Regions from separate parts of the Peribacillus sp. FSL P2-0133 genome, predicted to be linked through region 2. Evidence: a T-box and tRNA genes for the amino acid it is inferred to sense, from the RefSeq annotation. Region 2 holds a T-box; the other holds one or more tRNA genes.
The links. The T-box of region 2 lies ahead of MKY17_RS19930 (valine--tRNA ligase). A T-box ahead of a tRNA ligase gene usually reads a tRNA of that ligase, here a tRNA-Val.
Positions count from the first base shown of each region.

Region 1: it has a tRNA-Val gene. The T-box ahead of MKY17_RS19930 (valine--tRNA ligase) is inferred to sense a tRNA for this amino acid. The anticodon was not compared.

Region 1 is NZ_CP150254.1:1,372,845-1,389,298, reverse strand. Features, by position in the region: gene MKY17_RS06695 (site-2 protease family protein) at 1,084-2,220, shown strand; gene MKY17_RS06690 (hypothetical protein) at 2,854-3,270, opposite strand; gene MKY17_RS06685 (hypothetical protein) at 3,510-3,671, opposite strand; tRNA gene MKY17_RS06680 (tRNA-Val) at 3,982-4,053, opposite strand; gene MKY17_RS06675 (hypothetical protein) at 4,265-4,486, shown strand; gene MKY17_RS06670 (phosphatidylglycerophosphatase A) at 4,504-5,061, opposite strand; gene MKY17_RS06665 (alpha/beta hydrolase-fold protein) at 5,251-5,973, shown strand; gene MKY17_RS06660 (YjcG family protein) at 6,062-6,577, shown strand; gene MKY17_RS06655 (GNAT family N-acetyltransferase) at 6,582-7,010, shown strand; gene MKY17_RS06650 (hypothetical protein) at 7,168-7,431, shown strand; gene MKY17_RS06645 (spore coat protein) at 7,665-8,150, shown strand; gene MKY17_RS06640 (hypothetical protein) at 8,207-8,497, opposite strand; gene MKY17_RS06635 (ATP-dependent helicase) at 8,650-10,923, shown strand; gene MKY17_RS06630 (stage VI sporulation protein F) at 11,257-11,511, opposite strand; gene MKY17_RS06625 (YjcZ family sporulation protein) at 11,621-11,788, opposite strand; gene spoVAE (stage V sporulation protein AE) at 11,885-12,241, opposite strand; gene spoVAD (stage V sporulation protein AD) at 12,258-13,283, opposite strand; gene spoVAC (stage V sporulation protein AC) at 13,286-13,756, opposite strand; gene MKY17_RS06605 (YhcN/YlaJ family sporulation lipoprotein) at 13,772-14,269, opposite strand; gene MKY17_RS06600 (DUF1360 domain-containing protein) at 14,558-14,923, opposite strand; gene MKY17_RS06595 (hypothetical protein) at 14,938-15,513, opposite strand; gene MKY17_RS06590 (hypothetical protein) at 15,525-15,839, opposite strand; gene fabI (enoyl-ACP reductase FabI) at 16,140-16,454, opposite strand, start outside.
Region 2 is NZ_CP150254.1:4,138,723-4,155,176, forward strand. Features, by position in the region: gene MKY17_RS19920 (RimK family alpha-L-glutamate ligase) at 1-468, shown strand, start outside; gene MKY17_RS19925 (ATP-grasp domain-containing protein) at 437-1,279, shown strand; gene MKY17_RS19930 (valine--tRNA ligase) at 1,353-4,004, opposite strand; T-box leader at 4,048-4,276, opposite strand; gene MKY17_RS19935 (hypothetical protein) at 4,504-4,695, shown strand; gene ysxE (spore coat protein YsxE) at 4,752-5,822, opposite strand; gene spoVID (stage VI sporulation protein D) at 5,918-7,321, opposite strand; gene hemL (glutamate-1-semialdehyde 2,1-aminomutase) at 7,638-8,927, opposite strand; gene hemB (porphobilinogen synthase) at 8,969-9,961, opposite strand; gene MKY17_RS19960 (uroporphyrinogen-III synthase) at 9,958-10,755, opposite strand; gene hemC (hydroxymethylbilane synthase) at 10,755-11,687, opposite strand; gene MKY17_RS19970 (cytochrome c biogenesis protein) at 11,697-12,527, opposite strand; gene hemA (glutamyl-tRNA reductase) at 12,538-13,884, opposite strand; gene MKY17_RS19980 (DUF5668 domain-containing protein) at 14,136-14,618, shown strand; gene yihA (ribosome biogenesis GTP-binding protein YihA/YsxC) at 14,690-15,271, opposite strand; partial or broken gene lon (endopeptidase La) at 15,268-16,454, opposite strand, start outside.

The DNA of each region.
Region 1 (16,454 bases), 2.8 Mb from region 2:
ATATCAAGGATTTAAGCCTTTGATAGTTGATGACCTGTGAAGGATTCGAACCTACGACCCTTCCCTGTCAAAATATGATAGGTTTTACCTGATATATAAAAAGTAGTGATCACTATTCCATTCTTGTCCAAAAAAGAAAAATATATGGAAACTATCAATGATATTTTTCTACGTTTACTTACATTAAAACAACTTTCAAAGCTTGACTATGAAGGAGACTCCTTCATAGTCAAAAAGCTCCAAATAGATATTATGAACGATCACTTTCTAATCGGTTTAGTAAATTCCATATATTCACATCAATTGGTTATTAAAAATATATAACATAATTAATTGAGCATTAGCTTATGCATAAATATGGAGCTTCTAACTTCAAATTCTGTTAAAAAGGTACAACTACTAAAAGATAGAAGAATGAGATGAGTGTTTTGGAAGTATCTGATTTAAAAGCCTGTATACAAGTTGCTAAGAACAAAAACTGAGGAGCGCTTCGCCACACCTATAATTGGGATTAAAATAGTTAAGATGGATTGTTTTATCCATGTTTATCATTTTAAAGTATTTTCATTAAATCCTTTTTTATAGAAGTATCTTATATAACTACCGAAAGAGAATATAATCGTTTTGGCGGTTCGTACTTAGTCCAATTAAATTTATAAATAAGTTCAATATCTTTTCCGATCTTGGTATATGCTGTCTTATGCATTCTAGCAGGTTCCACAGCATAGCCTTTGTATATTGGAAATTCTTCTCCAGCAGTAGATTCTATAACTCCATAAACAATACCAGGACTGTATTACTTTTCTCACCATTTTTCACATCGCTAACCTCATTTTTTTTAGCTTTTTTTACTCCATGTTCATTACCTCCATCCATCTAGTATTTCTGTGATAGGTACACTCTATCTTAATTATAAAAAAATGTAATACTTGAAAGTTAATACTCTAGAAAAATATTCCTAAAAGGAAAAGAAAAAATACGATATAATAAGGATATTAGCAAGATGATAAATCAAGAAGAAGCTCACATAGGCATAGTGTCACTGGGGTCATCTGTTTTCCCATTTACTCTAGGAGGTACATTTTGAAAGAATCTAAATTGAATAAAGGATGGTTAAGTTTGGGGGCAATCGGGTTATTTTTCCTAGGAAAAATGAAATGGTTGTTTGCGCTATTGAAAATAGCAAAAGTAGGTTCCCTGATTTCTATTTTCGTTTCATTAGGAGCGTATGCCTTGGTTTACGGTTGGAAATTTGCCGTAGCCCTAGTCTATCTAATTTACATCCATGAAATGGGGCATTTACTTGCTGCTAAGAGAAAAGGCATCAAAACATCCAATGCCATTTTCATCCCTTTTGTCGGAGCGTTAATTGCCCTGAAAGAAGAACCCAAGAATGCTAACCAGGAAGCTTATCTTGCCTTCGGAGGTCCTTTATTAGGTACATTAGCATTTCTACCAGCCATCCCCCTATTTATGATGACGGAAAATCCATTTTGGCTTTTAGTTATTACACTTGGAGCCATGATTAACCTATTTAATCTAATGCCTGTGCATCCTCTTGATGGAGGACGTATAGTAGGAGTCATCTCCACAAAGCTTTGGGTATTAGGGATTATCGGAATGGTTGTATATTTGTTTCTCCATCCAAATCCATTTTTAATTCTTTTCTTATTATTGGGTATTTCTAAGTGGTGGAAAGAATTCCGTAGCGAGACAACCAGAAATCAAAGAGACATCATTATTGAATTGAATCAATTTGGATTAAGGCAACTTGAACAATATGCAGGTGCAACAGATGAAGAAAAAATTCGCGTGGTTAATATTTGGAATATGGAATTAAGCCAACTACATGAAAAGTTTAACAACATGAAGAGTTGGCATATCCCGCTATTTGATGATAATAAGTTAAAAGAAAAACAGCTGACCGAGGTAAAATTAAATATTTATAGATCCTTAATGGATGCTGCTAATTCGAATGAATACCAGTACGGACCAACCGATTTTGAAAATATAGGCACGTATGAACGAATAGTAGCAACGTTCTTTAAAGAAGTGCAAGAACAAACTGAAATTAGGGATAAAGAGAAATCCTATTACTCATCGAGTCTCAAAACAAAAGTCATCTGGTTCTCATTATACATTGGGCTTGCCATTTTCTTAATGATTACAAGCTTATATGCAGGTGATTTAATGGAACAATATAAAACTTTATTACCGTAATACATTATGAAAGGGGACCTCATTTATGAGTGTCCCCTTTGACTGTCCATTTATTTAAGCTTGTGAAACATTAATGTTGATTATGTATAAAAGATAGCACTAAGCGTCCCATTCTATGCGCATAACATTGAAGGTTTCTGTTAATACCATCATATATAGCAAGAAATTGTTCTCGATTAAATTGCTTCAAGTTTGGTTGGATAAAAACATCTTAATTATGGTCTGCTGTATCGGAATTACTGCTATGAACAAATTGTTGGATGAGCAGGTCTTAATACTTATCTACGTAATCGTTCTCTGTAGCCCACTTCAACTATAATACTTCCTCTTTATCTAGTATATGTTGTTCATTAAAACCTTTCTTCAGAAGTATGTTCAGTCCAGTGTATTTCTTTAGTCAAGTAATCGATATGCTTTTCCATGTTTTCTCTTAAAAATTGAGCACGAACTTTGAACTTCATTTTCTATTTGTTTATTTATCAAGCTTTCTAAGACAACTCCTCTTTCTCTGGGTCTTGTCTTATTGGATATCAGTTTAATTTCTCACTCAAAGTCAGCTCCAGAGAGATTCTCCAAGGAGGCTTCTTTTTCTTGTTTTAGTTTAAAGTCGGGTCGCCATTTTCTTAGAGTACATTAATTTATTAGCATTTTATCTAATTCACGAACTTTATCATATGACTCCAATAGTTGTTCAGGTATTAATGTTCTCCCATAATCCCAAGCATTAGTTTCTATTTCAGATTTCAGCTTTTCTTTTTCTTCTTCGTGACCATACATTAAAATCCTTAAATCATGTTTGTTTTTCTTAAAATCTAAATAATAACCAATCATACGATAAAGAATAATTTTAACAAAGTCTTCCTCTGTCTCTTTAATTCTAATTTTCCCTTTATAACCGTTAACTTGAAGGTAATTGAATTTTATAGTATTGGTCGATACGTTATAACTCATAGGTGCACTTAGATTATTGTCAAATTCATAAATAATATCCAAATTGTGCTCATTTAATGTGTTATTAATTATCTTTTCGATATCGCTTATATAAAGCATTTAACTATCACTTCCCTTTTAAAGACTTACTTCATTATAGTAGTAGATTAAGTTATTCTTCCTTTATCAATATAATATACTGTTGATATATTAAAATCACACAGTTGAAAATAAAGGAAATATTTACTATATAATACTGAAGTGGAGGGTAAGTCCTACGAGAAGTGTGATTAATCCCCTAATAGACCCCCTAAAAGGAATTTGCTTTTAATTACTCTTCCATACATTCCTCCTTCTATTTATTTCACTTTAAAACTTTCTATCATTGGTTGTAGTTCTTCTTGATATTGTTCTACCATCATTTCTAGTGAAGGCATTGTATTATACTTTTCAAGCCAAGAAACGTAATCTCTGAAGTCTTTCATCGTTTGCCAATATTTTGCATAGTCTTCATGCGTCATGTTCAGAGCTTCCAAAAATTATTCCCGTGCATGGTATTTGGTAGTAAAGGTAATCCAACACATTATAGTAAAGTGGATTTTACCGAAGAATATGATTATGTACCTTTTAAAGAAAAGCCAAAAAGATGGTCTTCTTTTAACCTCCATCGTTAGCTGAATAAGCGATAGGCTTTGCCTTGTCCTGTAATAAGTTTAAATGCTGCTCTATCCGCCACCAATTGAGTAAATAATATATTATGAACTATACCTTTGAAAACAAAAAAAGGCCCAAACCCTTGTGATATCAAGAATTTGAGCCTTTGGTAGTTGATGACCTGTGAGGGATTCGAACCCACGACCCCTTCCCTGTCAAGGAAGTGCTCTCCCACTGAGCTAACAAGTCGTATGTAATGACTGACTGGTTACTTAAGTACATAATTTATTATAAGTTTTTTTGTTAAAAAGTCAACGCATTATATTAAAAAAGTTTTAATTTTTTCTTATTTTATTTCCCCGCTCCGCAAAACACGAACGAACATTCCCTTTCCACTTGCATATAAAACATTTGTTCGCATATAATGATAGCAAGCAAGTCAGCAAAGGAGTGACAGGGAATGAAATATATACTTCGTAAACATATGGAAGAAAATGCTCCATTGGAGATAATTTATCTCTCCGAACAAGGTAAGATTACGCAGCGGAAAATTCAGGTGCTTGAGATTTATCCAGGCCATATTCACGCATTCTGTTTTCTAAGGCAGACAAAACGGACATTTAAAGTGGCCAATATCCTTTCTGCCCGCCTCATTAAGGCCAGGTTTGACAGGTCTGGATGAAGATTGTTAATCAAGGTTCAACCTATTAACTCTTCTTCTTCCTGGATATACTTTTCCTGTTCAGTTAACGATTCTTCTTCATCCCTCAGACGATGAGCTAACCTTGAGGCGGCACTCGCGGCAATGCTTGCAACGATATCATCCAGGAAGGTATGAACGATTCCTTCTTGCTTCTTATCAAGTTCGTGTATGACGCCTATTTTATTTTTATCTAAATGGCCAAAGGTCGTTACAGCAATGCTTCCGTAACCGAGTACTGCACCAAAGGCAATCGTTTCATCCACTCCGAATAGCCCTTCATCAGACTCAACAATCGATTGCAGGGGTTCTGATAGCTTTTTTTGCTCTGCCAGTTTATCCAGCTCCACACCGACTAAAATGGCATGTTGAATTTCCCTTTTCAACAGGACACGCTCAACGCTGTGGATGCATTCCTCCAGCTTAAGATCAGCTTTGTACGGGAACTGCAATTCATAAACGATTTTTGCAATTGCCTCCACACTGACACCACGCTCTAATAATGTTCGTTTAGCCGCCTTTGTTACTTCCCTGCTGTGTACGTGTACATCTGCCATTTTATTCGCCACCTTTTTTGTATTATTTTTCTATATCCTTGTATTATAACACCTTATAATTTAAATTTTTAGAAAATATAACGAAAATTTTATATTCTAAATTCTTGTCACGGGAAAAAGTCGCAAGGCTATGCTAAAATAATCAAGTAAGTTGTTTTTCATTATTATTTATCATTGAGGTGCGGGAAAATGAGTTTACGCAAAGGCACAATTAAAGAGTACATGTTTAAAAGCGAAGCTTTAGCAGAAGAATTGGAACTGCTTGTTTACTTGCCTGCTAATTTTTCGCCATTGTATAAATATTCGCTTGTGATTGCTCAGGATGGCCGTGATTATTTTCAAATGGGCCGAATTGGTAGGGTAGCAGATGAACTGTTAGGGAACGATGAGATCGAGAATATCATCATTGTCGGCATTCCTTATAAAGACCGCTTTGACCGCAGGCGCAAATATCATCCGGACGGGGAACAGCACATTTCATACATACGTTTTCTTGCACATGAACTTGTCCCGTTTTTAGATGATGAATTCCCAACCTATCAAATGGGACATGGTCGAACTTTGATCGGTGACTCTCTTGGGGGTACAGTTTCTTTATTGGCCGCTTTGCAGTACCCGCATACATTCGGGAAATGCATCATGCAGTCGCCACTTGCCAATGAAGCAGTAATGGACGCTGTACGTAATTTTGAGGATCCGCATCTCCTCGAACTTTATCATGTGATCGGGACTGGTGAAACAGATGTTCCGACGACGGATGGCAACAAGGCAAACTTCATAGAACCAAATAGGGAATTGCATAAATTAATAAATCAAAAAGGATTTCCTTGCTTCTATGAAGAATTTGAAGGTAATCATACCTGGAAATATTGGCAGGCAGATTTAAAACGAGCACTATTGGAAATGTTCTAATTTACTCGAAATCATCTCTTTGAGATGGTTTCAAGTAAAAACATGTCCAACTATAATACAACAAAAAAAATATCAGGAGGTTTTATTTATGAAATATGGTGTTGCAATTTTCCCTTCAAAAAAACTTCAAGATTTAGCTAACTCCTATCGCAAACGGTATGATACGAAATACGCTTTCATACCACCGCATCTGACGCTTAAACCAACGTTCGAAGCGACGGATATGGAAATTTCAACAATCGCGGAACAATTAAAAGGCATTGCTCAAAAGTGCAGGCCTTTTACGATGAGCGTAACGAAAACGAAGTCTTTCCAACCCGTAAGCAATACTATTTATTTCAAAGTGGAATTATCCGAAGGGCTTCAAGAGCTTCATGATGCACTTAACAATGAGGACTTCATGAAAAGTGAAAGTGAACATGCATTTGTCCCGCATATTACCATCGCTCAAGATTTATCCGATAATGAGCATTCTGATGTTTTAGGCCAATTAAGCATGCTTGACATCAGCCATGAAGAAGAAGTTAAACGAGTTCACTTGCTGTATCAACTTGAAGATGGGGCATGGACCGTTTATGAAACATTTAGATTAGGAGCTGAATGATTTCGTGTTTGTAAAAATCGCAGAGAACAGCCAAGAGCTTGAAAATGCATATATGATTCGAAAAAAAGTGTTCGTCCAAGAACAAAACGTCCCTCTTGAAGAAGAGATCGATGAATTTGAAAAAGAGTCCACACATTTCGTTTTATATGATGAGCAGCATCAGCCAATCGGTGCCGGCCGCTTCAGGGTCATTGACAACATTGGTAAAGTCCAGCGCATTTGTGTAATATCATCGGGCCGTAAGAATGGTGCCGGCGCCATGATCATGAATGCCATTGAGGAATACGCAATCCAGCAGGAAGTGCCTCAATTGAAGCTTGATTCCCAGGTGCATGCTATCCCTTTTTATTCAAAATTAGGGTATGAGATCGTTTCCGACGAATTCATGGATGCTGGCATTCCTCATAAAACGATGAAGAAAACCATTTTATGATATAAAAAAGCTGTCCTTTCAGTCTTCTGATTGGACAGCTTTTTTGTTCGTTCATGGACTTAAATATCGTTTTATAAAAAAAAACATTTGCGTTCAATGGCAATCTCCTCAAAAATACATAGTCTATATATAGAAAGCAAGAAGGAGGGAAAATTTTATGGGTAACAATGAATTTAACCTGGAGGAGTCTCAAAAAAGACTGATGGAACTGCTGGTTTCGAGGACTATGAGAAAACATGGTTTCAAAAAGGATAAAGTCGATCTAACTGAAAGAGAGAGAAACAACCTTAAAGAAACCATTCGTTATTTACAAGAGCAATCACAAAAAATCATAAACCAAGAAAAGAACATCACGGAACATGATGTTAATCCAGTTACAAATTCCATTCACAATAAATTCACGGATTCCAAAGATAAATGACGCACCATATCACCTAATCACCCTACTTGCTGGCGAGAAATAAGTAAAACGAGACATAGCAGCACTTACATTTCATTCCTAAAGCTCCAGCTTCTTTATTATTCATCCCCCACACACTAATACTTTCTCTAAGTATTAAAAAAATAGACGAATTAACTGATTTATTCGTCCAACCAGATTAATCATCAAAGCATATTTTAATAGGGAATAAAACCTAAGGAGGAAAAAACAACATGAACCAAAATGTATATCGTAGCAATTGTAACACACATGATGATTCTGAAAGATCATGGTCGGCTCTAGATTCCGCTTCCAGACATCCCCTGTCAGGATTCTGTGACGATGACACAAAGATTGAACAAGAGGCAAGACAGGATAATAATCAAGTACAGCTTTCTGAAGAACTTATTTACATTAAAGACTCTTGTAATGTAAATGTCACTTCAACGGATGTTAAAGCGGCCCTTTCTCTACAAGCTGCACTACAAGCTGCTATTGCGGTCATCGTAAGCATTTCCATTGCAGATGCTGATAATGCTGAAAAGATCACTCAAGAATTAATCCAATCTTCTAATGTTAAACAAATCACGCGCCAAAAAACAATTGTTGAAAACAGCCGTGATATCGACATTACAACAACTGATGCACAAATCGCTCTAAACATCCAACTATTACTGCAACTATTGTTAGCTCTAATCGTGGAAATTGACATTCTTTAAAAGAATCAACACAAAAAGGACACTTCACGTGTCCTCTTTTGTCTTTCATGGAGAAACTAGACAATTTTATTGATAACCCTTCCTTTTCCTGTCATTCCAGCCGTTAAATCTTCACTGACCCTCATGCCCATTTGATATTTATATATGCCTGCTCCATATGTACTTACCCGATCATTATCTTGTATTTGAAGTAATCCTCCAATGCTTTCCCTTTCCAACACCTGATCAAAACGGATAGGTTGAATGAGTGTCGTTCCTTTAACAATTCTTACTTTCTCTGCAGCTTCGACCTTCCTGTTGGCATATTGAATATAATCAAATTGTGTGACAGGTGCTATGTATCCCATAGTAACCCCTCCTTATATTTAAATAGTTATGTTGTCATTTAATTACCTATCCGGAACCATAATTTAAACATGATTTCCGCATTCTTTTTTCCTAATCTTCTGGTATGATGAGTATTGCCGATATTTTTAATAGATTAGAGGTATCCATTTATATGAATCAAGCAAAATCTGGCAATGAAATCGTACATTTACATACCGTTTCAGCTGGTGAGCTGCAGACACTTTTTGAAAAAGGAAAACGTGATCAGCTTTCTTGTATCATTTGTCATAAACCAGTGAAATTATTTATTGGAATCCATGAGACACCTTATTTTTATCATAGTGACCCGTCGCAGGGCCCCTGTGAAATGCCCATTTCAGAACCGATGAACGAGGACAGGCCATTAGAATATATGGAACAGAATGGATTTAGGATTCCAACATCACGAACCATTACGGAAACAAAAACCATTACAGAACCTTTCCTTAAAAGCCGGCCCATAACCGGCAATCCGAAATATTCAGATAAACCATATGGTCTGGCACAATCAGAGGAACCATACTTTCAAGAATTATCCTCATCAGGGGTTGTACTCGATGCAGAGCAACTCAAGGCCGTAATGACGATCGATGGTCCAATTCTCGTCCTTTCAGGAGCAGGCAGCGGGAAAACCCGCGTATTGACGGTACGCACTGCCTATATGCTTACAGTGAAAAAAATTGATCCAAAAAGTATCATGCTTGTAACATTTACGGCAAAATCCGCAAAGGAAATGCAGCATCGTCTGCTCGGCTATCCCTCTATGACGCCTTCCCTTGTTTCTCAAATCGTTAGCGGGACCTTTCATAGCATCTTTTATAAAATCCTGATTTTCCATGAACCAGCCAAATGGCAGCGCGATTTCCTATTGAAGTGGGAGTGGGAAAAAGAAAAGGTATTGAAACAGGCTGGCAGGGAATTGGAACTTGATGATAAGGAATTTGCATATGATCAAGCCCTTCAACAAATCGGGCTTTGGAAAAACTCTTTGGCCTTTCCAGAAGATATTCACCCTAAGGACGATTGGGAGAAATCGTGTTTATTTTTATATAAGAAATATGAAGAATATAAACAGCAAACAGGGAAGTATGATTTTGATGATATGCTTGTAGGCTGTTATGTATTTTTAAAAAATCACCCGGATTTTTTAAAGAAATATCAGCAAAGGTTTAACTACTTTTTGGTAGATGAATTTCAGGATATCAATAAAGTTCAATATGAATTGATAAAACTCCTCTCTGCTGAATCAAAAAATGTATGTGCAGTTGGAGATGATGATCAATCCATCTATTCATTCCGGGGAAGCGATCCGAAGTATATTTTGAATTTCAATCATGATTTCCCTCAATCCCAAGTAGTGAAGCTGACGGAGAATTACCGCTCTTCTCATGAAATTGTCGCTACAGCGAACCGATTGATTAAGCGCAACCAGAACCGGATGGAGAAAAAGATGAGGGCACAGCATGATTCAGGAAATCCCCCTATTTTATTTTATCCTTATGATGAGGAATTGGAAGCAACGATGATCGTATCCGATATCCAAGAGAAAATATCCAAGGGAGCAAATCCTGGGGACTTTGCAGTATTGTACAGGACACATACGATGTCCAGGGCCATTTTTGAACGGCTAGCCGCTTCCAACCTGCCATTCGTCATTGAAAAGGATGCGGATTCGTTTTATCAGCGCAGGGTCATCCGCGGCATGCTTGCCTTTATGCGCTTGAGTTTGTTTCCTCATGACAGCAAGGCAGCATCTGATGTCCTTTCCTCCTTATTCTTAAAGCAAAGTATATTACAGGAGTTAAAAGCAATGACAATATTGCAGGATTGTGATTTTATCGATGCATTTGCTTTTGTTAAGACAGGACATGCTTTTCAAGAACGAAAATTAAAAACGATTCCAGGACAGATCCGCTCTTTAAAAATTATGTCGCCACTCGTAGCTTTAGAAATCATCGAGAAAGATTTAGGATACCAGGAATATGTAAAAAAACGCGGAAATGATGCGAACCTGGAAAAAGGGTCCGATGACATTCGTGACTTAAAGGTGGCAGCAAATCGTTTTCCCACCGTCGCCGCTTTCCTTGAACATGTCGATCATATGACTGCGATGGTCCAAGAGATTAAACAGCTATCGAAACATTTTAAGGATGCCATACAGCTTACCACCATACACCGTTCCAAAGGGCTTGAATATAACACAGTATATGTTCTTGCTGCTGTCGATGGCAGCATTCCTCATGATTTCGCACTTGAATCTTACCGGAAAGGGGAACTATCCCCTCTTGAAGAGGAAAGACGATTGCTCTATGTAGCGGCAACCAGGGCTAAAAAGGACCTTTACCTTTCCATCCTGCAAACTAGACGCGGACGGACCGCCCATCCATCACGTTTTCTGAAGCTTTGACCAAAGCTGATGCTATCCCATCTTAGGAAATGGAAGGATAAAACAAGATGAGGTTAGGAGTGGTCTCATCCCGAACCATGTTTAAGACTAGTTTATACTTTATGGATTTTTACTGTTTTATGAAACCCTTACTAAAATGAAGAAATTTACGACACTCCTGCCGGAAAACTGACTTGCCAGGAAACCGCTAGATGCTTATGGCGAGGAGGCTTGGCAGGCAGTCGGCAAATTTCTGGAATCAACTACAACTTTTTTTAAAAAAAACTGCAGACAAACTCGCTTTTCTTCGAGTTTGTCTGCAGTCTGAAGGCCTGCATGATAGCAGGCCTTTTTTCACTTTTTATTTATCATATTCGAAATAGTACCGAAATCCAGCTTATTCCCTTCAGCTACGATGGAATGGACGATTTTATCTTCCGTTTCTTTATTGACCGGTTTGTTCGCTATTTTTGAAACACGCTTAATGACATTTCTAACAGTTGTTTCATCTTTGAAATTGGCTCCTTGCAGCGAGTTTGCCAATTCTAATACATCTTTCATATTTACGCCGGTTTTACCTTCTATGTTTTTAAAAAAGTTATTATCCATACCTAAGCCCCTCCCTTTTCTGTACCTATCCTATGGCATTATCAGAAAAATGGTGCTTGGCCCAAACAAAAAAAAAAGGAATAGGCTTCTTCTGCCTATTCCTTTTTCCTTAGCAGAAAGAAGCCCCTACAATGATCAATAGGATAAACAATACAACGATTATCGCAAAAGTGGAACCGCCGCCGTATCCATAACCACCGCCGTATCCATAACCGCCGCCGTATCCATAACCGCTGCCGTCACAACAACCGTAGCCACCAAAACCAAACATATATATCACCTCGCTCTCGCTAAAGCTTACTGATAACATATGTAGGTCTGGACAAATATGTATAGGCCATGTCCTAGTCCAGGCTGCCTATTTCCGCTTATTTCATCCTTTTGGTCTGAAAACCAAAGCTCCGATGAATCCAAAGACGATTGCTGCAGAGATACCGGAACTCGTAATTTCAAACATACCAGTCAGTACGCCAACGAGCCCATGTTTTTCCGATTCCATCATCGCCCCGTTCACCAGCGAGTTCCCAAACGAAATGATCGGTACGGTTGCTCCAGCACCGGCAAAGTCAATAAGCGGCTCATATAAATCAAATCCGCCAAGAACAGCTCCTATTACAACGAACAAGCTTAACGTATGTGCTGGTGTGAGCTTAGCAACATCGAAAAGAAGCTGGCCGACGACACAGATCAAGCCACCGATGACAAAGGCCCAAAAAAACATTGCTAACATCGAAATCTCTCCTTTTTCATGAATTCATTCCATATTCAATGGCCACCGCATGGGCAATGCACGGAATCGTATCTTTTTGCTGGACGGAAAGTGGTGACAATAATGCTCCTGTTGCGACAAGCAGAATTTTTTTATATTTACCAGAAATCATCTCATTTAATATATGACCGTATAAAACCACTGCCGAACATCCTGCACCGCTCCCGCCAGCCAAAACAGGCTGATCCTTTTTAAAAATCATCAATCCGCAATCTTTGAATTTTTCCTGATTGATGTCACAGCCCTTTTGCTTTAATAAGTCAATGGCTGACTCCCTCCCTATCTGACCTAAATCACCAGTAATGATGAAATCATAATCATCCGGGGTCAAACCAGTATCTTTGAAATGGGCAAGTATCGTATCGACTGCCGCTGGGGCCATCGCTCCCCCCATATTGAAAGGATCTTTCAATCCCATGTCAATGACCTTTCCGATAGTGGCCGAGACAATATGGGGAAATTCCCCTTGCTTGCTTCCACCAGGAGCAACCAGCGCCACCCCCGCTCCTGTTATCGTCCATTGGGCTGTAGGTGGTTTTTGCCCTCCATATTCAGTTGGATAGCGAAATTGTTTTTCAACAGCTGCATTGTGGCTCGAGGCGCCTGTCAACACATAGTTAGCCCCGCCATAATTAGTGATGAAAGCAGCTAGAGCAAGCCCTTCCATTGAAGTGGAACAGGCTCCAAACAATCCGAAATATGGAATTCCATTAGTTCTGGCTGCAAAGCTTGTAGGTGTAACCTGATTGATTAAATCACCAGCCAAAAAAAATTGTACCTGTTCCTTGTTGATCTTACCTTTTTCCAATGCAAGCTCAACCGCTTTTTCCATCAAATGTCGATGTGCCTTCTCATATGATTCCTGCTCCATCCACAAATCGTCGTATAGGATATCGAAATCACCCGCGATTTCTCCATTTGCTTCAAATGGACCGCCTGTTACCCCTGTTTCCAAGATGACCGGTTTATTGGTAAACATCCATGTTTGTTCTCCCTTTAACACGCTTAGCCCCCACTCATTTGATAAATTGTTTTTATCAACGCCACGACAAAGGCTGAAAATACTCCAAATAAAATGACAGATCCGGCCAATTTAAACATATTGGATCCAACACCAAGTACAAAACCTTCCGTCCGATGTTCGATTGCTGCCGAAATGACTGCGTTACCGAATCCTGTAACAGGGACGGCACTTCCTGCCCCAGCAAACTGGCCAATGCGGTCGTAAAATCCGAAACCGGTCATCAAAAGGGCCAGGAACACCATGGTGGCAGTTGTAGGACCTCCGGCTGTCTGTTCCGTAAAGTTGAAAAAGTAAATATAGAAGTAGGAAATGGCTTGTCCCACTATGCAGAAAATGCCACCTACTAAAAAGGCTTTCAAACAATTCTTCACTATTGGTCTTTTAATTTCATGCTTCCCTTGGAGCTCTTGATACGCACTCTGCTGTGGGGTAGTTTTCTCCTTGCCACTCATAGCTGAACCTCTCTTCTAAATTAATTCTTTTTGAAGTTCTTCAATTTCCTTGAACTTCTTCCTTGCCTTTTTTTCGGGTACATCTTTTTCTTTGAGTAATTCGTTCAATCTTACAGATTCCAAAAATATTTTATAATCGCTTGATACGATAAAATCATTTTTAGGAAACTTCTCTTCCAGATTTTCAGTCACAGTCTTTTCAATTTTCTTCATATGAAAACGTTGCAGGTGCTTAACTTTATAAGCGACGATAATCTTTTTTTCGTTTTTCACGACGATCACGTCATAGATGGTGTCTTCATTAGCAACTGTTTCCTTGACCTTTGAGATCAGTCCCTTTTCATCCTTCTCATCCATTCCATTAATGATATCCATCGGTTCAGGATTCGTACGTTTAATCATTGCTAAATTCTCCGTTTTTCCATCATTCTGATTGCTGCAAGCAGTAAGCACACACAAAAAAACTATAAAAACCAGCAAGCTGCCCTTAAAATATCTTCCTTGTCTGAGCATAGAATCACATCCTAATTTATCGTTCTATTGTTATTTTCTTGTATAACTGTTTTTTTATGAATGGTAGGATTAGGAAATAAAAAACCTTTCCAAAATGGAAAGGTTTTTTCACTCAATAGCCTTTATTTTTATTGTTATTATTACAGCCGCAGTCTTTCTTGATTTTGACCGGCTGATCTTTTTTAATCGGTTTTGCATAAGCCCATGGATTCTGTTTCTGATTCAATTTATACTCCTCCTTCAAGATCTATACCATACTATATGAACGAAGAGACAAGTTGTTTCCAATCAAATGTCCATAATTTTGCTGATTATGACCTCAATGATTGCGCCTACTGCTGCTACGGCAAGGATTAATATCAATACGTCGCCAATAAACCAATGTTGGATATAAAGAAAAACCAGAAAAAGGCTTACCCAGACACCAACGCACCAAAAACAGCTCAGCAATTGACCAATCCAGCCAAGCAGGCCCTTCTCTTTGGGCATTAAAAATATTTCCACATCCCCTTTTTCATTTTTTTCCTCTATTTCTGTAAAAAAGGGGCGGCGCAGCGGCTCCAGGATCTTATCGAAAACGATCAAGCGTGTCAGCCTGAAGGAAGCCAAGCCTAATATTATAAATAAGGTAAATTCATTTTGTGGGGGAAACATTTAATATTGCTCCTTCACTTAGGTTCTTCAATTATTTTGGCATCGATGATATCCGGCAGGCCCACGAAACGAATATGGTTCCCTCTTTTAATCTTCACTGATTCCCCCTTCATTCCCAATACATGAAACTGAATTGTTTTTCCGTTAACAATAGCCTCACATAATGGCTTTGGAAAACCTTGATGATTGGATAGGCGGGAAATGATGTCGCGGGAAGATTCTTTCTTCTCCACCTTTTTCCTTTTTCTCTTAACTGGTTTTTCGTTTTCTTGTTCTATTTGTTCAGGATGTTCCATTTGTTCAACCGGAGTTTGCTCAGGGACATATTGTCCGGTGATTTTCCTTAATCCCGTAATCTCTTTTTCAATTTCCTTCATGGCATCATAAACACCGAATTCTCGTTTGACTTTTTCGATTTTTTCTTCTTTTTGCTCGGCTTCCTGTAGTTCGGGTTCAGGCTCAACGCTGTCTTTAGGTGTAGCTTTTTTCGTTCGAAAATCACTTTGCATATTCCCACGCTGATCTGATATTTTTACTTGATCGACATATAAAAGTGGTTTGGATTCCTTATCGCCATTTTTCTCTGACATGAAAACCCTCCTTAATATTTCAGGATATCCACAGACTGCAGCTGCTCCATATGGTATTGGACAACTTTTTTCCCAAATTTATGCCTTATGAATAAACTGGATTCTTTTTTTTGTTCCAATTTCCCAAACAGTGTACGGTCATTGATGATGAACTTACAAACAGGTTTAGGTGCAAAGGCTGGAAGCCGGGACAATAACTCCACCAATTCCTCGGCAGTATATGGAGTGCTGATATTTTTTTCATTCAAATTAATATGTCTCTTCAGCGGATTGTATATGGTTTGTTTTCCAACAGCACAAGGCAGACCAACTTTCTTCACGTCCATGATTCCCCTCCTTCTTTTTCACGAATAGGGTTGAAAGCAGGTTTTTGCCGATTCTCGCAAATAATGTATATCAGCTCTATGTATCATTTATATGAGATTCACCCTTCTTTATGCTGGAGATGTGCCGCTCCTCAAAAAAGGACACTAACCAAACTTAAGTATGGTGGGGATTAGCGGAGAAAACTAAAACATTTGAAGATGAAAAAATCGGAAAGATTTCAATTGAGGATGTAGCAGTTCATACCTGCAAAGTGGACAATCAACAAAAAAAGGGACCGATATCGGCCCCCTCAATTACTGTCATCCGATTATATGATAACCAGAATCCACATGGATATTTTCCCCGGTAATTCCGCGGGACATGTCACTTAATAAAAATACTGCCGTATCCCCTACTTCTTCCGGAGTCGTTGTACGACGGAGCGGTGCTTCTTCCTCAATCTTCTTTAAAATTGTATTGAAGTCACGGACACCTTTAGCGGATAAGGTACGGATTGGACCAGCTGAAATTGCATTCACTCGGATGTTATCTTTGCCAAGATCACTTGACAGGTAACGGACATTGGCTTCTAGTGAGGCCTTGGCCACTCCCATTACATTATAATTTGGCATGAC
Region 2 (16,454 bases):
GAACAAGTATATTTAATCCAAACAGAGGATGAGTTACTAAAGACGATCCATAATCTTGGCCACAAACCATTTATCCTCCAGGAATTCATCAAGCACAGCAAAGGTCGGGATATTCGTGTGAATGTCGTGGGCAATCAAGTCATAGCAGCGATGCAACGCCATTCCGAGCAAGACTTCCGAGCTAATATGACTGCCGGGGGGCAGGCTGCACCATATATACCCACCAGTGAAGAAGCACAACTTGCCATCCGATGTGCACAAATACTGGGTGCAGACTTCGCTGGCGTCGATTTGTTATTCGGTGAAGAAGGTCCGCTTTTGTGCGAAGTGAATTCGAATTCGCATTTACTGAATATTTATGATTGTACAGGCATCAACATCGCTGATAGCATGTTCGATTATATCTTGAAAGAATTAGGAAAAGGAAGTGCATCTGATGAAAAAACAAGCAGGCTGGTTGATTTATAACCGTGAGGATGCCTTGAAAAATAAGGGATACATAGAATGGATGCTTGACGAAGCAAGTAAGCTTGATCTTGATTTACACTTTCACTTTCGGGAAGACCTTAGGATCGGTCATCGTTTCAACGAGTTGTACGTGGAACATGGGACACAGCCAATTTCATTGCCGGACTTTGCTATCGTCCGGACCATCGACCCTTTTTTTACAAAGCAACTTGAGCAACTGGGGATTGCTTGCTTTAACTCCTCCTTCGTATCGGAAATCGCGAATGACAAAGCAAAGACGCATCAATATTTGTCCTCGCTCGGGATTCCAATGGCCGATACCGTATATTGTAACGGGAGGCCGAGTGCCGATGACATGGAGTTCCCTTTCATTGCTAAGGAAACACGTGGCCGCGGCGGGAAGCAAGTATATTTAATCGAGCATGCCGATGATCTTGCCGAACTGTATGATGGGAATTGGATAGTCCAAAAACCTGGCTTATTCGGTAGGGATATCCGCGTCTTCGTGGTTGGGAAAAAAGTGAAGGCTGCTGTACTTAGGGAATCCGCTTCCAGTTTCAAGGCAAATTATACGCTGGGCGGATCGGCTTCTCTATATGAGCTGACTGCTTCTGAATTAGCCCTTGTTGAAAGAGTAATGAGGTCATTTGATTTTGGCCTGGTCGGTATCGATTTCATATTTGCGGAAGATGGCAGCCTCATGCTCAACGAAATCGAGGATGTCGTCGGCAGCCGGACATTAAGTGCACTAAGTGATATGAATATCGTACGGGAGTACCTTACATTCATAAAAGAAAGACTATCATCCTAACGGAATATTTTTCTTAAATAGCGTTTAAACACAAAAAGGATGAACCAGCTTCAAGCTGGTTCATCCTTTTGTTTTATAGTTGTTTCAGTTCGCTGATCCTGTGGATTACAGAGTCGCGTTTTTCGCTATAGTCTTTTTCCTTGGCACGTTCTTCTTCGATGACGCTTTCCGGCGCCTTTTTAACGAAGCCCTCGTTGCCCAATTTTTTCTGTACGCGCTCAACTTCTTTATTAAGTTTGTCGAGTTCTTTTTCAAGACGTTTCACTTCTTCGTCAATATTGATCAGTCCTGTAAGCGGAAGGATTAGCTCTACGCCAGTTACGACAGCTGTCATGGCTTGAGCAGGTTCTTCGACTTCGATTCCGATCGTCAATTGTTCAGGATTACAGAAACGCTCGATATAGCTGCTGTTTTTCTGTAATGTCCCTAAGATGGACTCATCTTTCGCTTTTAAGATCAAATTGATTTTTTTGCTTAGCGGTGTGTTTACCTCAGCACGGATATTACGGACGGAGCGGATGATTTCAACCAGCAGCTTCATTTCCTCGGCTGCAGCTGTATCCGTCAACCCTTCATTCACTTCCGGCCAAGCGGCAACAGTGATGGACTCACCTTGATGCGGTAGGTTCTGCCAGATTTCTTCGGTAATGAATGGCATGAACGGGTGTAACAATCTCATCGTGTTATCCAGTACATAAGCCAAGATCGAGCGCGTCGTTTTCTTAGCTGCTTCGTCTTCGCCATATAGCGGAAGCTTCGCCATTTCAATATACCAGTCACAGAAATCATCCCAAATGAAGTTGTAAAGCACACGGCCCACTTCACCAAACTCATAACGGTCCGCAAGTCTGGTTACGTTTGAAATCGTTTCATTCAAACGCGTCAAGATCCATTTATCAGCTACAGACTTCTCACCGCTTAAATCGATTTCGTCATAAGTCATGCCGTTCATGTTCATCAAAGCAAAACGGGATGCGTTCCAAATCTTATTGGAGAAGTTCCAAACCGCTTCCACTTTTTCCGTGCTATAACGAAGGTCCTGGCCTGGCGAGCTGCCCGTGGATAAGAAGTAACGCAGCGAATCGGCACCGTATTGATCGATTACATCCATCGGATCGACACCATTACCAAGCGATTTACTCATCTTGCGCCCCTGTTCGTCACGAACCAGACCGTGGATCAGCACATCTTCAAATGGACGTTCACCTGTGAACTCAAGAGCTTGGAAAATCATCCGCGATACCCAGAAGAAAATGATATCATAGCCTGTCACAAGTGCCCCGGTTGGATAGTAGCGTTGGAAATCGACACTGTCCTTGTCAGGCCAGCCCATAGTCGAGAACGGCCATAATGCCGAGCTGAACCATGTATCAAGAACATCTGTATCTTGTTCCCAGTTTTCAGCGTCCGCAGGCTCTTCGTGACCTACATACACTTCACCTGTTTCTTTATGGTACCAGGCTGGAATGCGGTGACCCCACCAAAGCTGACGGGAAATGCACCAGTCACGGATATTTTCCATCCAACGCAGGTACGTTTTTTCGAAACGGTCCGGTACGAAATGAACTTTTTCCTCATCGGTTCCTTTTTGAAGCTCAACGGATGCATCAGCCAACGGCTGCATTTTAACGAACCATTGAGTCGAAAGATATGGTTCAACAACAGCACCGCTTCTCTCTGAATGGCCGACTGAGTGAAGGTGATCTTCGATTTTGAAAAGTACTCCTTCTTCCTGAAGGTCCTTGACGATTTGTTTCCGGCATTCAAAACGGTCCATGCCTTCATATTTACCAGCCTTTTCATTCATCGAGCCATCTTCATGCATGACAAGGATGCGTTCCAAATCGTGACGGTTCCCGATTTCGAAGTCATTCGGATCATGGGCCGGAGTAATTTTGACCGCGCCTGAACCGAATTCCATATCGACATAATCATCACCGACAATCGGGATTTCCCGGCCTGTAATTGGCAAGCGGACCATTTTGCCGATCAAGTGTTTATAACGGTCATCTTCAGGGTGAACAGCAACAGCAGTATCGCCAAGCATCGTTTCTGGACGGGTGGTGGCAATTTCAATTTCACCTGATCCGTCAACCAAAGGATATTTCATATGGTAAAATGCGCCCTGCACATCTTTGTAAATAACCTCGATATCGGATAACGCCGTTTTCGTTGATGGATCCCAGTTGATGATGTATTCGCCGCGATAAATCAAGCCCTTGTTATAAAGCGAAACGAACACTTCGCGCACAGCTTTTGAAAGCCCTTCATCAAGAGTGAAGCGTTCACGTGTATAATCAAGTCCAAGACCGAGCTTTGACCATTGTTCACGGATATGGCTCGCATATTCCTCTTTCCATTTCCATGTCTCTTCAACGAATTTTTCTCGCCCAAGGTCATAACGGCTCACGCCTTCAGCACGAAGTTTCTGTTCTACTTTCGCTTGAGTGGCGATACCGGCATGGTCCATGCCCGGTAACCATAAAACGTCATAGCCTTGCATCCTCTTCATGCGTGTCAATATATCTTGAAGCGTCGTATCCCAAGCGTGGCCAAGATGAAGCTTACCTGTCACGTTAGGCGGCGGGATGACAATCGTATATGGTTCTTTTTTATCGTCACCCGTCGTTTCGAAAAACTTTCCATCAAGCCACCATTTGTAGCGGCCTTTCTCTATCGTCTGCGGATCATATTTAGTCGGCATAGAAATTTGGTTCTCTTCCATAACATTTCCTCCTTTTTGGGCATAAAAAAAACTTCCATCATCACAAAAGGACGAAGGAAGTTGTTCGCGGTGCCACCTTTTTTCCGAAAAAGAAAAAAATCTCTTTCGGCTCTCAAATCGGATAACGGCTCTTCACCGGCCTTCGCTACTAAGAGGTTCACGAAGACTGCTCGCGGACGACTTCGGATGCTGCTGCCTGGAAACCTCGCACCAATTTGGTTTCCTCTCTGAAAAGTGCATTTCATCTTACTATTTCCGGTCTTTGCATTGATTTATATTCATATGTAAAATCATTGAATGCATATAGTATATAGTACAAAAAACATGGGGCTCCAGTCAATCATCTTTTCGCTTACTTTCTCAGTAATCATCCCATTTGATACAATTCAAGTTCATTTTCTTTAGTTTATCCTCCAGGAACAGTGAATGTGACGGCTGTTTCACCTTTTCCACTGCCCACCCATAGAATATAAGAAGTCCTAAAAAGGAAGGTAATAATATGAAGCGAAGATATACTCCCTATACTTTACCGCCTTGGGTGAAGAAATTCCGCGGTGTCTGCCAGCAGTTCATCTTCCCCTTTATTGTGTTCCAAGGATTACGTACGCTGATTTTCCCGACTTTCTTCGATATGCTCCTGCTAATCGCCTTTATTTTCCTGGCCATGTCTTTGTATTTCGACTGGATTTAAGTATTCCCTTACAGCAAAAAAATATACATGACTGGAGATGATCCAATCATGTATATTTAGCTTGGGGGTGATTGTTCTTCTTTGGCAGCCTCGGCAGCAGCCTTTTTCTTCTGTTCGATTTCTTCGATTTTCATCACCATATATTCAATATTTTTCAAAAGCCAAAATTGCCGCTGCAGTTGTGTAACATTATCAAGCTCTGAACGATGACCCCTGCCATCGGAGTAACCCTTCACTAATTCCAAAGCTGACCCAGGGAATGCCAGATAACTTTGCATGAGCAGCAATTCTTCTTCTTTCAACGGAAAATAACGAAAATAGTTATATAGCCAGTCAACGCAGTCATCGCATTGGACAGGATAGGTCCTTGCCGATTTAACGAGAAATGGCAGTAAATCGAAATGCGGCGGAGCCGTATTCGAATTCTCAAAATTGATGAAGTAGCCATATCCCCGCTCATCATAAACGAAATGCTTCATGGAAACCTTTCCGTGCGTGACCACGGTTCGAACCTTTTCACTATCCTTCGTTTTTTCATACCAGGTTTCAAACTTCTTGATCGAGTACTTCAGCGCCTGTGAAATATCAGTGTAGAAAGAACAAACCGTCAGTTCGAATGGAGACATATACCACTTCTTTTCACAGCTGACAATATACTCATCGATAAAGTCCTTCTCGTTATTCCAGGCATCAAGCGTCCGCTCATAATGGGCTTCCCGTTCCTCGATATCCACTTGTATTTCCTTAACGGAAAGTGTATGCATCCTAGCAAGCTCCCTGAACATTTGCTTATGATTTTCATCGCGCTCCCCGTCCCTTTCATTATTGAGCCAGGGCATCAGGTAATACAAACGTCCATTATGAAGAACGGCGTAACGCTGATCCATCGTTTGATAAATGGGAACGATCCGGTTATAGCCTCGATGGTACAATTTTTGAACATTTTTGATAAAATCAATGCCGTTCTGCGGTAACATGGATTTCAAGGCAAATGTACCGCGATCACTGTATATTTTTTTTACACGTCCGAAGTCCTCAATATATTGTACATACATGGCATATTCCTTCAATACGGTCTCCGTGTCCCGATCCCGATTGGCAGGCTGCTGATTCTCGTTTTCCCTCACGAGACTCACTCACTTTCTCTAAAAAAACTAAACGATCCGATTCCTCTAGCACCTAAAAAACAGGAGCAGACCATATGCTCTGCTCTCTGTCCTGGTCAATTCTTATATGCAACCGCCTTCGGTATATAGATGACTTGCCCTTCATGGACGTTCTGATTCGACTCCAATTCATTGCTGAAAAGTATCGATTGAACCGTAACATCATATCGTTGAGCCAAGTCATCAAGCGTTTCCCCTTGCTGAACAATGCAAACCTTCATCCTTACCAGTTCTTCTTCTTGTTTCCGTCCGAATAAATCCATGATGGATAGCTGCTTTTCATCATGATCGGCCGTTTCTTTATCATCACGTTCCGCGGCTTGCTTCCTGCCTTTGAAATTCTTAACCTCCTTAGCCGGAGGGGCTGGTCTTTCCCTCTTTTTGAATAGATCGCTTATGGACGAATTGAATTCCTCTTCCTGCTCCACCTTCACATTCTCATTAAGGATAGGACCCGCTGCAACGTCATCTTCTCCCTGCCTGATGACATCCTCGGTTTCCAAATTTGCAACCGGGCTATTTTGATGCTTGGTTGCATGACTTGGCTCTTCCACTACTTCTTCTCTCAATGTCACCTTAGGAATCTCCATCTTCTCCATGGAATCCTGCCTGCTTGGTACTTCCTCCAGTTTCGCCTCTCCCATTGAAGGTACCTTTTCCGCGGAGTCAGGCGGATCGCCAATTACTTCTTCTTCTACAGCTTCTTCCTCTCTATGCACTTCCGTTTCCCACTCCTCCTCTTCAGGATATGGTGAAACGGGCATTTCAAAAACTGGGACATTATGCTGATCGCTTAAATAAATCGGTTCCTCTTCTTCTTCTTCGTTTGCTTCAGAAACTCGTTTTGATTCTGCAGAAAAAGGCGCGTATAACTCTTCTTCCTCCTCATCACGGAAAACAGGCTGAAAATCCGGGATTGGCGGCACTGCAGCTGCATAAGGAATATATGACTCATTTTCCCCATCCGTTTCTTCCTGTTCCTCTATTTCTCCAACTTCCTGCTCGGTATCGAAACGTTCTTCCACATATGAATCATTATAGATTCCGGTTATCAAAAGGTCCGCCTGCAATTTCAAACAGTTATGCTCTGGCATGGCATAATCAAAGCTTTGAATCGAGACATCGACCTCATCCAATGAGGCAATCCGATTATTCGGAATCGTTATATCAACCGGAAAACGGTGTGTGAACTCATTAAGTCCATCGAGATGCCTCTCGACCTTTTGAACCGCTTTTGGCAAAAAGGTCTGCGAAAACTCCTCTTCTTCACCATTTTGCGAGCCTTTGTATTCACCGCTTAAATCTAACGAGCCTCGTATATAAACATATTGATCACTTTCTTGAATCGCCACATTTGGATCAAGGGAAATGGAATATAGCTCAGCCACTTCCTGTCCCTTCTGGAACCAAACGGATTCCTCTAAAGAAAATCGTAAATACGATTCATTTTCTTGCGACAAGACAACTCCTCCTTTCAGCTTCAGGAAACGGTACCTATACCAATATCAATCTATGAAGGGAGGAAGCTGATTATTCCTTAATTTCATTTGCAATACTCCTTATATTTCCTAAGCCTTTTAAAAAGAAGGAGTTTCAATTTTCAGGCTAAAATTACGCTGGATTGTATCAACCGGCCTCCTACTTTTGATTCGTTTCTTCCATTTACCGATTGAATTCAAAAAAAACTGGCTGCCATTCTCCAAAAGCCTTTGGAAAAATGGTAGCCAGTTCAAATTTATTATTATCGAATATAGCGGTAGTTCATGAAGCCTTGCATCATTTTTTTAACTTTGCAAAAGCCTTTTCTGCCGCTGCAATGGTCTTTTCGATATCTTCATCACTATGTGCAGTGGAAAGGAATAAACCTTCAAACTGTGACGGCGGCAAGTAGATGCCTTGATTCGCCATTTCCCTATAGTAAGAAGCAAAGAACTCTAAGTCGGATGTTTTAGCTGTATCATAGTTTATGACTTCTTCATTAGTAAAGAAAAGTCCAATCATGGAACCGGCACGGTTGAATGTATGGGGAACTCCGTACTTTTCCGCTGCTTCGCCAATTCCTTTTTCGAGCATATCCCCTTTTCGGGTGAACTCATCATAGGATTCTGGAGTCAATTGGCTCAGCGTTTCAAGGCCAGCCGTCATCGCAAGAGGGTTACCAGATAATGTCCCCGCTTGATAAATTGTCCCACTCGGGGCAATTTGTTCCATGAATTCGCGCTTGCCTCCGAATGCTCCGACAGGCAAACCGCCGCCAATTACTTTCCCAAGGCAAGTCAGGTCAGGTACGATGCCAAAATAGCCTTGTGCACAATTATAGCCGACACGGAACCCTGTCATAACTTCGTCAAAGATCAATAGAGCCCCGTATTGGGTCGTCACTTCACGTAAGCCTTCGAGGAAACCAGGTTGTGGCGGAACCACGCCCATGTTCCCTGCAACAGGCTCTACGATGATGCAAGCGATGTCTTCGCCAAATTGTTCAAACGCATATTTGGTTGCAGCAAGATCATTATATGCTACGGTAATCGTATTTTTTGCAATGCCTTCCGGTACTCCAGGGCTATCCGGTAAACCTAATGTTGCAACGCCTGAACCCGCTTTGATTAGCAATGAATCGCCATGGCCATGATAGGAACCTTCGAATTTCAGGATTTTATCACGGCCTGTAATGCCTCGTGCCAGCCTTAGTGCACTCATCGTCGCTTCGGTTCCTGAAGATACCATCCGGATCATTTCAATCGAAGGCACCCGTTCAATGACCAACTTGGCCAGTTCATTCTCTATAAGCGTAGAAGTTCCAAAGCTTGTACCTGATTCCGCTACCTTTTTCAATGATTCCACGACACGGTCATTCGTGTGACCCAGGATAAGCGGTCCCCATGATAGAACATAGTCGATATATTCATTTCCATCGATATCATACATTTTTGAGCCTTTTCCACGCTCCATGAAAATGGGATCCATGTCCACAGATTTGAAGGCACGTACCGGGCTGTTCACGCCGCCTGGCATCAAATTTTTTGCTTCGGCAAACGCTTTTTTCGATTTTTCATATGACCGCATGATTCAATCCCCTTTTTCCATTACAGGTTATATTTTTTCTATCATTGATTATCTTCGTTTATCCAGCGTGCTACCTCTTTTGAAAAATACGTAATGATCAAGTCGGAACCTGCGCGTTTCAAGCCTGTCAGCATTTCCATCACTATCGCTTTTTCATCAATCCAGCCATTTTGGGCAGCAGCCTTAACCATTGAATATTCACCGCTGACATTATAGGAAACAACCGGAAGATTAAAGTTATTCTTAACGTCCCTGATGATGTCCATGTAGGAAAGGGCTGGTTTCACGATTAGGAAATCCGCACCTTCAGCAACATCGGATTCAGCCTCACGGAACGCTTCAAGGCGATTGGCGGGATCCATTTGGTAAGTTTTCCTGTCGCCAAATTGTGGCGCACCATTCGCAGCATCACGGAATGGGCCGTAAAAGGCCGAAGCATATTTCACCGCATAGGACATGATCGGAATATCTTCATAACCCGCTTCATCCAGACCTGTACGGATGGCCGCAACGAAACCGTCCATCATATTGGAAGGCGCAATGATATCGGCGCCGGCCTCTGCCTGGCTGATTGCCGTTTTGGCAAGAAGGTCAAGAGATGCGTCATTGAGGATTTTTTCCCCTTCAACGACCCCGCAATGGCCATGGCTTGTATACTCACAAAGGCAGGTATCCGCAATGACAATAACTTCAGGATATTGTTTTTTAATAAAGCGGGTTGCCTCTTGCACAAGTCCGTTGTGATGAAATGCCCCTGTGCCCTGTTCGTCCTTATCATGATCAAAAGGGACACCGAATAAAATGACTGATTTAATTCCCAAACTCACGACTTCATCCATTTCGGCCCCCAGATTATCCATGGAAAGCTGATAGATGCCTGGCATAGAGTTGATTTCATTTTTCACATTTTCCCCGTCGATGACGAAGATCGGATAGATCAAATCCTCTTTATGCAATTGTGTTTCACGGACTAATGCCCTCATGCCAGCACTTGCACGCAAGCGGCGGTGGCGATTGAATGGAATGTTTTTCATTTTAAAGTTCCTCCCTTTTTACTTCTTTTCAAGATGAAGCGTATTAACTCCGCAACCATGGCATCCGTCGTATAAACATCTGGACAGACATCTACGGATAGCCCATGTTTTTCAGCCGTTTTAGCGGCAATCGGCCCGATACAGGCGATGATGATCCGGTCTATGTATGTATCCAATTCATGGCGTTTCATGATCTGTAAAAAATGATTGACCGTCGATGAACTCGTAAAGGTTATGATGTCGATTTCATGGTTCTTTATAAGACGCACCAGTTTTTTTTCACTGCTTCGGGGAAGCACTGTATGATAAATAATCACTTCATCACAAGATGCACCAGCTTCATTGATCGCCTCCGCAATGACTGCCCTTGCGAGATTTCCTTTTGCCAGCAGCACGCGTGCCCCCGGATCAAGCCGGGTATTGAACTCCGCCACGAATCCTTCGGCAACAAACTGAACTGGAACAAAATCCGCCTTATATCCATGTCGTTTCAGGGCCGCTTCTGTTTTGGAGCCGATTACGGCTATTTTCGGAAGCTTTAAAGGCTGGTTTCCAAGTAGCTTAAAGAAGAAATCCACCCCATTTTGACTGGTCAGAATGATCCAGTCATATGTAAGCAACTCTTCTAACCGCTGTTGTACATCTTCCATATGATCAGGAAGAGTGAACTCAAGCAATGGCACAAGAAGCGGCGTTCCGCCATTTTTTTCGATCGACTCTTTTAAACCATCTGCCTGTCCTTTCCCTCTGGTGATTAATACCTGATAATCCTTAAGAGGTTGAACGGGATTCATTACTGATCAAGCTCTTCTTTTACGCGATCGATCAATTCTTTACCGCCCATTTCACTAATCTGTTTGGCAGCAGCATGCCCAACCGCCTCGGGATCAGCACCCTCAACCATTTCTTTATAAATCACCTTTCCATCCGGGGCAGCGACTAAAGCCGTCAACGAAATGGATCCATTATCTTTTGCCACCGCAAATCCGGCAATCGGAACTTGGCATCCGCCTTCCATTTTATCCAAAAAGGCACGTTCCGCTTCAACCGTTCTTTTCGTTTTTTCACAGGTCAATTTTGCAAGTTCCGCCAACAGATCTTTGTCGTCTTCGCGGCATTCAATGGAAAGTGCTCCTTGTCCAACCGCCGGAATACAAATATCCTCATCTAAAAATTCCGTTACGATGTCCTGCTCCCATCCCATTCTTGATAGTCCGGCCGCTGCTAAAATGATAGCATCATAATCTTCCGTTTTCAGCTTATTCAGACGGGTATCGATATTACCGCGAATCCATTTAATTTCAAGGTCCGGCCTTCTAGCCAAAATTTGCGCGCCGCGGCGCAAGCTGCTTGTACCTATGATGGAGCCGGGCTTCAGTTCGGAAAGGGTTTCATGGTTCTTTGATATCAAGGCATCCCGATGGTCCTCTCTCGGTGGTATGCAGCCAATCGTCAAGCCTGGAGGCAGCACTGCAGGCATATCTTTCATACTATGTACGGCCATATCAATTTCTTTATCAAGCATCGCTTGTTCGATTTCTTTAACGAATAAGCCCTTTCCGCCAACCTTGGAAAGTGTTACATCAAGGATTTGGTCACCCTTTGTGACAATTTCCTTCACTTCGAACTCGTATGGAACCCCAAGCTCTTTAAGTTGATCGATAACCCAGTTCGTTTGGGTGATCGCTAATTTACTACGTCTAGAACCGACAATTATTTTTCTCATAGTTTCCTCCTATGTATTCCAAAAGTGGAATGTTGAAAGGCTTCCGAAAAGGAAAAAGTTAATTAACACAATCATGAAAGATCCAATATTCAGAAAGGCTAGTGTCCTTCCATACATTTGTTTCCGAATTTTCAAGTATAAAAACACACTGTAAGCGATAAGCAAAATGAATGAGCCGATGATTTTCATGTCCAGCCAGGATACTCCAGGCACTTTTATATAAGCCCATTGAATCCCCAGGATAAGGGAGACCACTAATAATGGAACACCTATTACCGCGAGGACATAAGACATATGCTCGAGCTTTGTTAAATCGCCGAGTCGAAGCAGGCGTTTCCCCCATTTCTTCCTTTTCAGTAAATCATATTGAATTAAGTATAAAAGTGAAAAAACGAACGAAAGCGTGAATGCCCCATATGATAGGATGGCAAAAGTGATATGTATGAGCAATAGCTCTGAAACCAGGCGCTGTGCAAGCACTTGAGATTCTATCTGAACAGGTGCAAAGGTATGGATGGCCATGACCATGAAACCTAATACATTCGTAAAAAAGACCGTAAAATCGACTCTTAGCAATCGGTTAATGATTAAAGATAGCGATATGAGGACCCATGCATAAAAATATAAGCCTTCAAAAATCGTCAATACCGGGAACCTTCCCGTTTTCAACACATACAGAAACAAAAAAATTGTTTGCAGTACCCAAACAATAGAAAGCAACCAGAAGGCGACCCTATTCGCCTTCTGGTTATTATTAAGGAAATCGATAAAATATAAAAGCATACTGATGGCATACAACAAAACAGTGGCTTCATGCAATCTTGTCATTAGTAATTCCATATCTACCTCATTACTGGACAGGAACTGGATTCAATAGGGATGACTTGGAGCTGTTCCGTTCTTTTTCATCCGCAACCAGCTGGTCTTCAATCAATTCCTCTAAATGGAAGATTTTCATGAAATTATTCAATTGCTCTTTTGCATTCGGCTCATCTGCCAGCTCTTTTGCATATAGTATCGGATCTTTCAGCATTTGGTTGATGATGCTTTTCGTATGCTTGTTCAGAACTTTTTTGTCACGTTCGCTTAAATGCGGAAGCTTTCTTTCGATGCTTTCCATCGTTTCCTTCTGTATCGATAGGGATTTTTCCCGTAAAGAAGAAATGACGGGAACCACACCAAGCAAATTAATCCATTGGTTGAAGTCCACAATTTCTGATTCGATCATCAATTCTATTTTCTCGGCAGCTTTTTTACGTTCTTCGATATTGGCTTGCACGATCCCTTCAAGATCGTCAATGTCATACAAGAAGACATTTTCCAGCTCGGCCAATGTCGGATCGAGGTCACGCGGCACTGCGATATCGACCATGAAAATAGGACGGCCTTTACGAAGCTTATTGACGAATGACATCATTTCCTGTGTTACAAGAAGATCTTTTGATCCAGTTGAAGTAATCAGGATATCAGCTTCCACTAAAGCGCATTGCAGCTCTTGAAGCTGTTTCGCCGTACCATTGAATCTCTCGGCTAGGTCGACTGCCTTCTGGAAGGTACGGTTAATGACCGTAATGCTGTCTGCGCCATTGCTATGAAGATTTTGAATGGCCAGCTCACCCATCTTACCGGCCCCAAGAATCAAAACATTCTTGCCGTTCAGGCCTCCAAAGATTTTTTTTGCAAGCTCGACTGCCGCATAGCTGACGGAAACGGCATTGGTATTGATTTCGGTTTCCGAATGAGCTTTTTTAGCTAATGTAAGGGCTTGCTTGAAGAGATGGTTAAAAACGGTACCGATCGTATCTTCCTTCTGACCTAACAGATAGCTTGAACGTACTTGTCCCAAAATCTGAGTTTCTCCCAGTATCATGGAATTCAGGCCGCAGGTAACTGAAAATAAATGCTCGACAGCCCCATCACCTTCATAAATGAACAGATATTTAGAAAATTCTTCTTTATCGATATTAAACCATTCCGAAAGAAATTCCTTTATATAATACCTGCTTGTATGAAGCTGGTCACCGACCGCATATATTTCCGTCCTGTTGCATGTAGAAATAATAATGTTTTCCAAGATGCTTTTTTTATTTTTAAGAGCTTTCATTGCCTCGGCAAGTTCGGCTTCGTTAAACGATAGTTTTTCCCGAATTTCTACAGGGGCAGTTTTGTAATTTATACCAACCGCTAGAATATGCATCCTTTTGTTTTGCACCCCCAAAATTTTTCATGTAAATTTATTATACCATGTACTAAAATGGTTTCACGCATATAATATGAACAGTTTATGAAAACGTATGCTACCATGGAAAAGACAGCCAAAACGCCTGAATTGTTACAAGGTGTCTAAGCGGATTTGTAAGTTACAAATATATTTCGACATTGTGTACAAAAGTAACATATCAAAAATGGCAAAAAACTTCAAGTAATCGAATTGCATAGGAGGATAAAATGAAAACGCAGCGTATTTTCCCAGGAATCGTTTTAATCGGTTTCGGGCTCTATTTTTTTCTTGAACATTCTCAAATCGAAATCTTTCCAGGCTTTTTCAGCTGGCCCACTTTATTATGTATAGTTGGTGCCGCCTTCCTGATTCAGGCATATAGCGGTAATGAATATGAGTCCATCCTGCCGGGCGTCATCTTACTCGGGTTCGGGGCTCACTTCCACATTGTCGAGAACCTGGATATTTGGCCGGATAATATAGGTATCTTTATTTTAATCATCTCTCTGGGATTTATTCTAAGGGCACGTAAAACAAATTCTGGAATGTTTCACGGCATGGTAATATTCATCATCTCGATCACTTTATTATTCTATGATAAAATCAAAACGTCTTTCGGGTTTGTGGATACAACTACTGCGAACATCGAAAGGTTTTGGCCATTTGCCTTGATGGCAATCGGCATTTATTTTTTGGTTCGAAAAAAGTGAAAATTTGATTGGCAATTTTTTTGAATTCCATAAAGAAAAAGGGTATTCCAGATGCGGAATACCCTTTTCTTTTACATATATTTCTTAAGGACGCCCCATGCTTGTTCCTTACCTTCGCCTGTTTCACCAGAGAATAGAAGCAATTCATCTTCTTTTTCCATATTTAACGTTTGGCGCGTGATTTTCAAGTGCTTCTGCCATTTGCCTTTTGGAATTTTATCCGCTTTGGTGGCAATAACGATCCGGGGCAGGTCATAATGCTTCAGGAATTCATACATTGCGATATCATCCTTTGTCGGGGGATGACGCAAATCGACGATCAGAAGCGCAGCGCGGAGCTGGTCACGGGAAGTGAAGTACGTTTCGATCATCTTTCCCCAAGCATCACGCTCCGTCTTAGATACTTTTGCATAACCATAACCCGGTACATCCACAAAATGGAGTGCTTCATTTATGATATAAAAATTCAAGGTCTGCGTCTTACCCGGTTTAGAGGATGTGCGCGCCAAGTTTTTTCGATTGATCATTTTGTTGATGAAACTGGATTTCCCAACGTTGGAACGGCCTGCCAAGGCAAATTCCGGTATTGGGGTATTTGGATATTGTTCAGGCTTCACAGCACTGATGACAATATCTGAACTCGTCACTTTCATTCGTTCACACCTACCAATGCATGCTCAAGGACTTCATCGACGTGTGAAACTGGAACAAATGTTAATGCTTTACGGACACTTTCCGGGATATCATCAATATCCTTTTCGTTATTTTGCGGGATGATGATTTTCGTAAGTCCTGCGCGATGGGCCGCTAAAGATTTTTCTTTAAGCCCGCCGATCGGAAGAACCCGTCCGCGTAATGTAATTTCGCCTGTCATGCCTACCTCTTTTCTGATCGGCCTATTTGTAAGGGCCGATATTAACGCTGTTGCAATCGTGATGCCTGCAGAAGGGCCATCTTTTGGGACCGCACCTTCAGGGACATGAATATGGATATCATATTTTTCATGGAAGTTCGCATCAATCTGAAGTTTCTCGGTTTTTGAACGGACATAACTGAAAGCAGCCTGGGCTGACTCTTTCATTACATCGCCAAGCTTTCCTGTCAGGATCAGCTTGCCTTTACCTGGTGATAAGGAAACCTCGATTTGGAGCGTATCGCCACCTACCGACGTGTACGCTAACCCATTGGCTACACCGACTTGGTTCTCGACTTCCGCCTGTCCATAATGGAACATGGTTTTCCCTAAAAACTCCTCGACATTCTTTTCAGAAATGACGACCCGCTTTTTATCTCCGGAAACGATGATTTTTGCAGTCTTCCGACAGATGCTTGCAAGCTGTCGCTCCAGACTCCGAACACCGGCTTCCCGAGTATAGTAACGGATGATTTTTGTTAGAGCTTCCTCACGGATTTGCAGTTGTGTCTTCAATAAACCATGGTTTTCCAGCTGTCTAGGCAGCAAGTGATCCTTGGCTATATGAAGTTTCTCTATCTCAGTATAACCTGCAATCGAAATGATTTCCATACGATCACGAAGCGGACCTGGAATCGATCCCAAATTATTCGCCGTCGCGACGAACATGACTTTGGAAAGATCGTAGGTTTCTTCAATATAATGATCACTGAAATTATGATTTTGCTCCGGATCAAGCACCTCCAGCATCGCTGCAGATGGATCTCCCCTAAAGTCATTGGACATCTTATCCACTTCGTCCAGTAAAAAGACAGGATTGATCGTTCCTGCTTTTTTCATGCCTTGAATGATCCGTCCCGGCATCGCCCCTACATATGTGCGGCGATGTCCGCGGATTTCTGATTAATCGCGCACTCCACCTA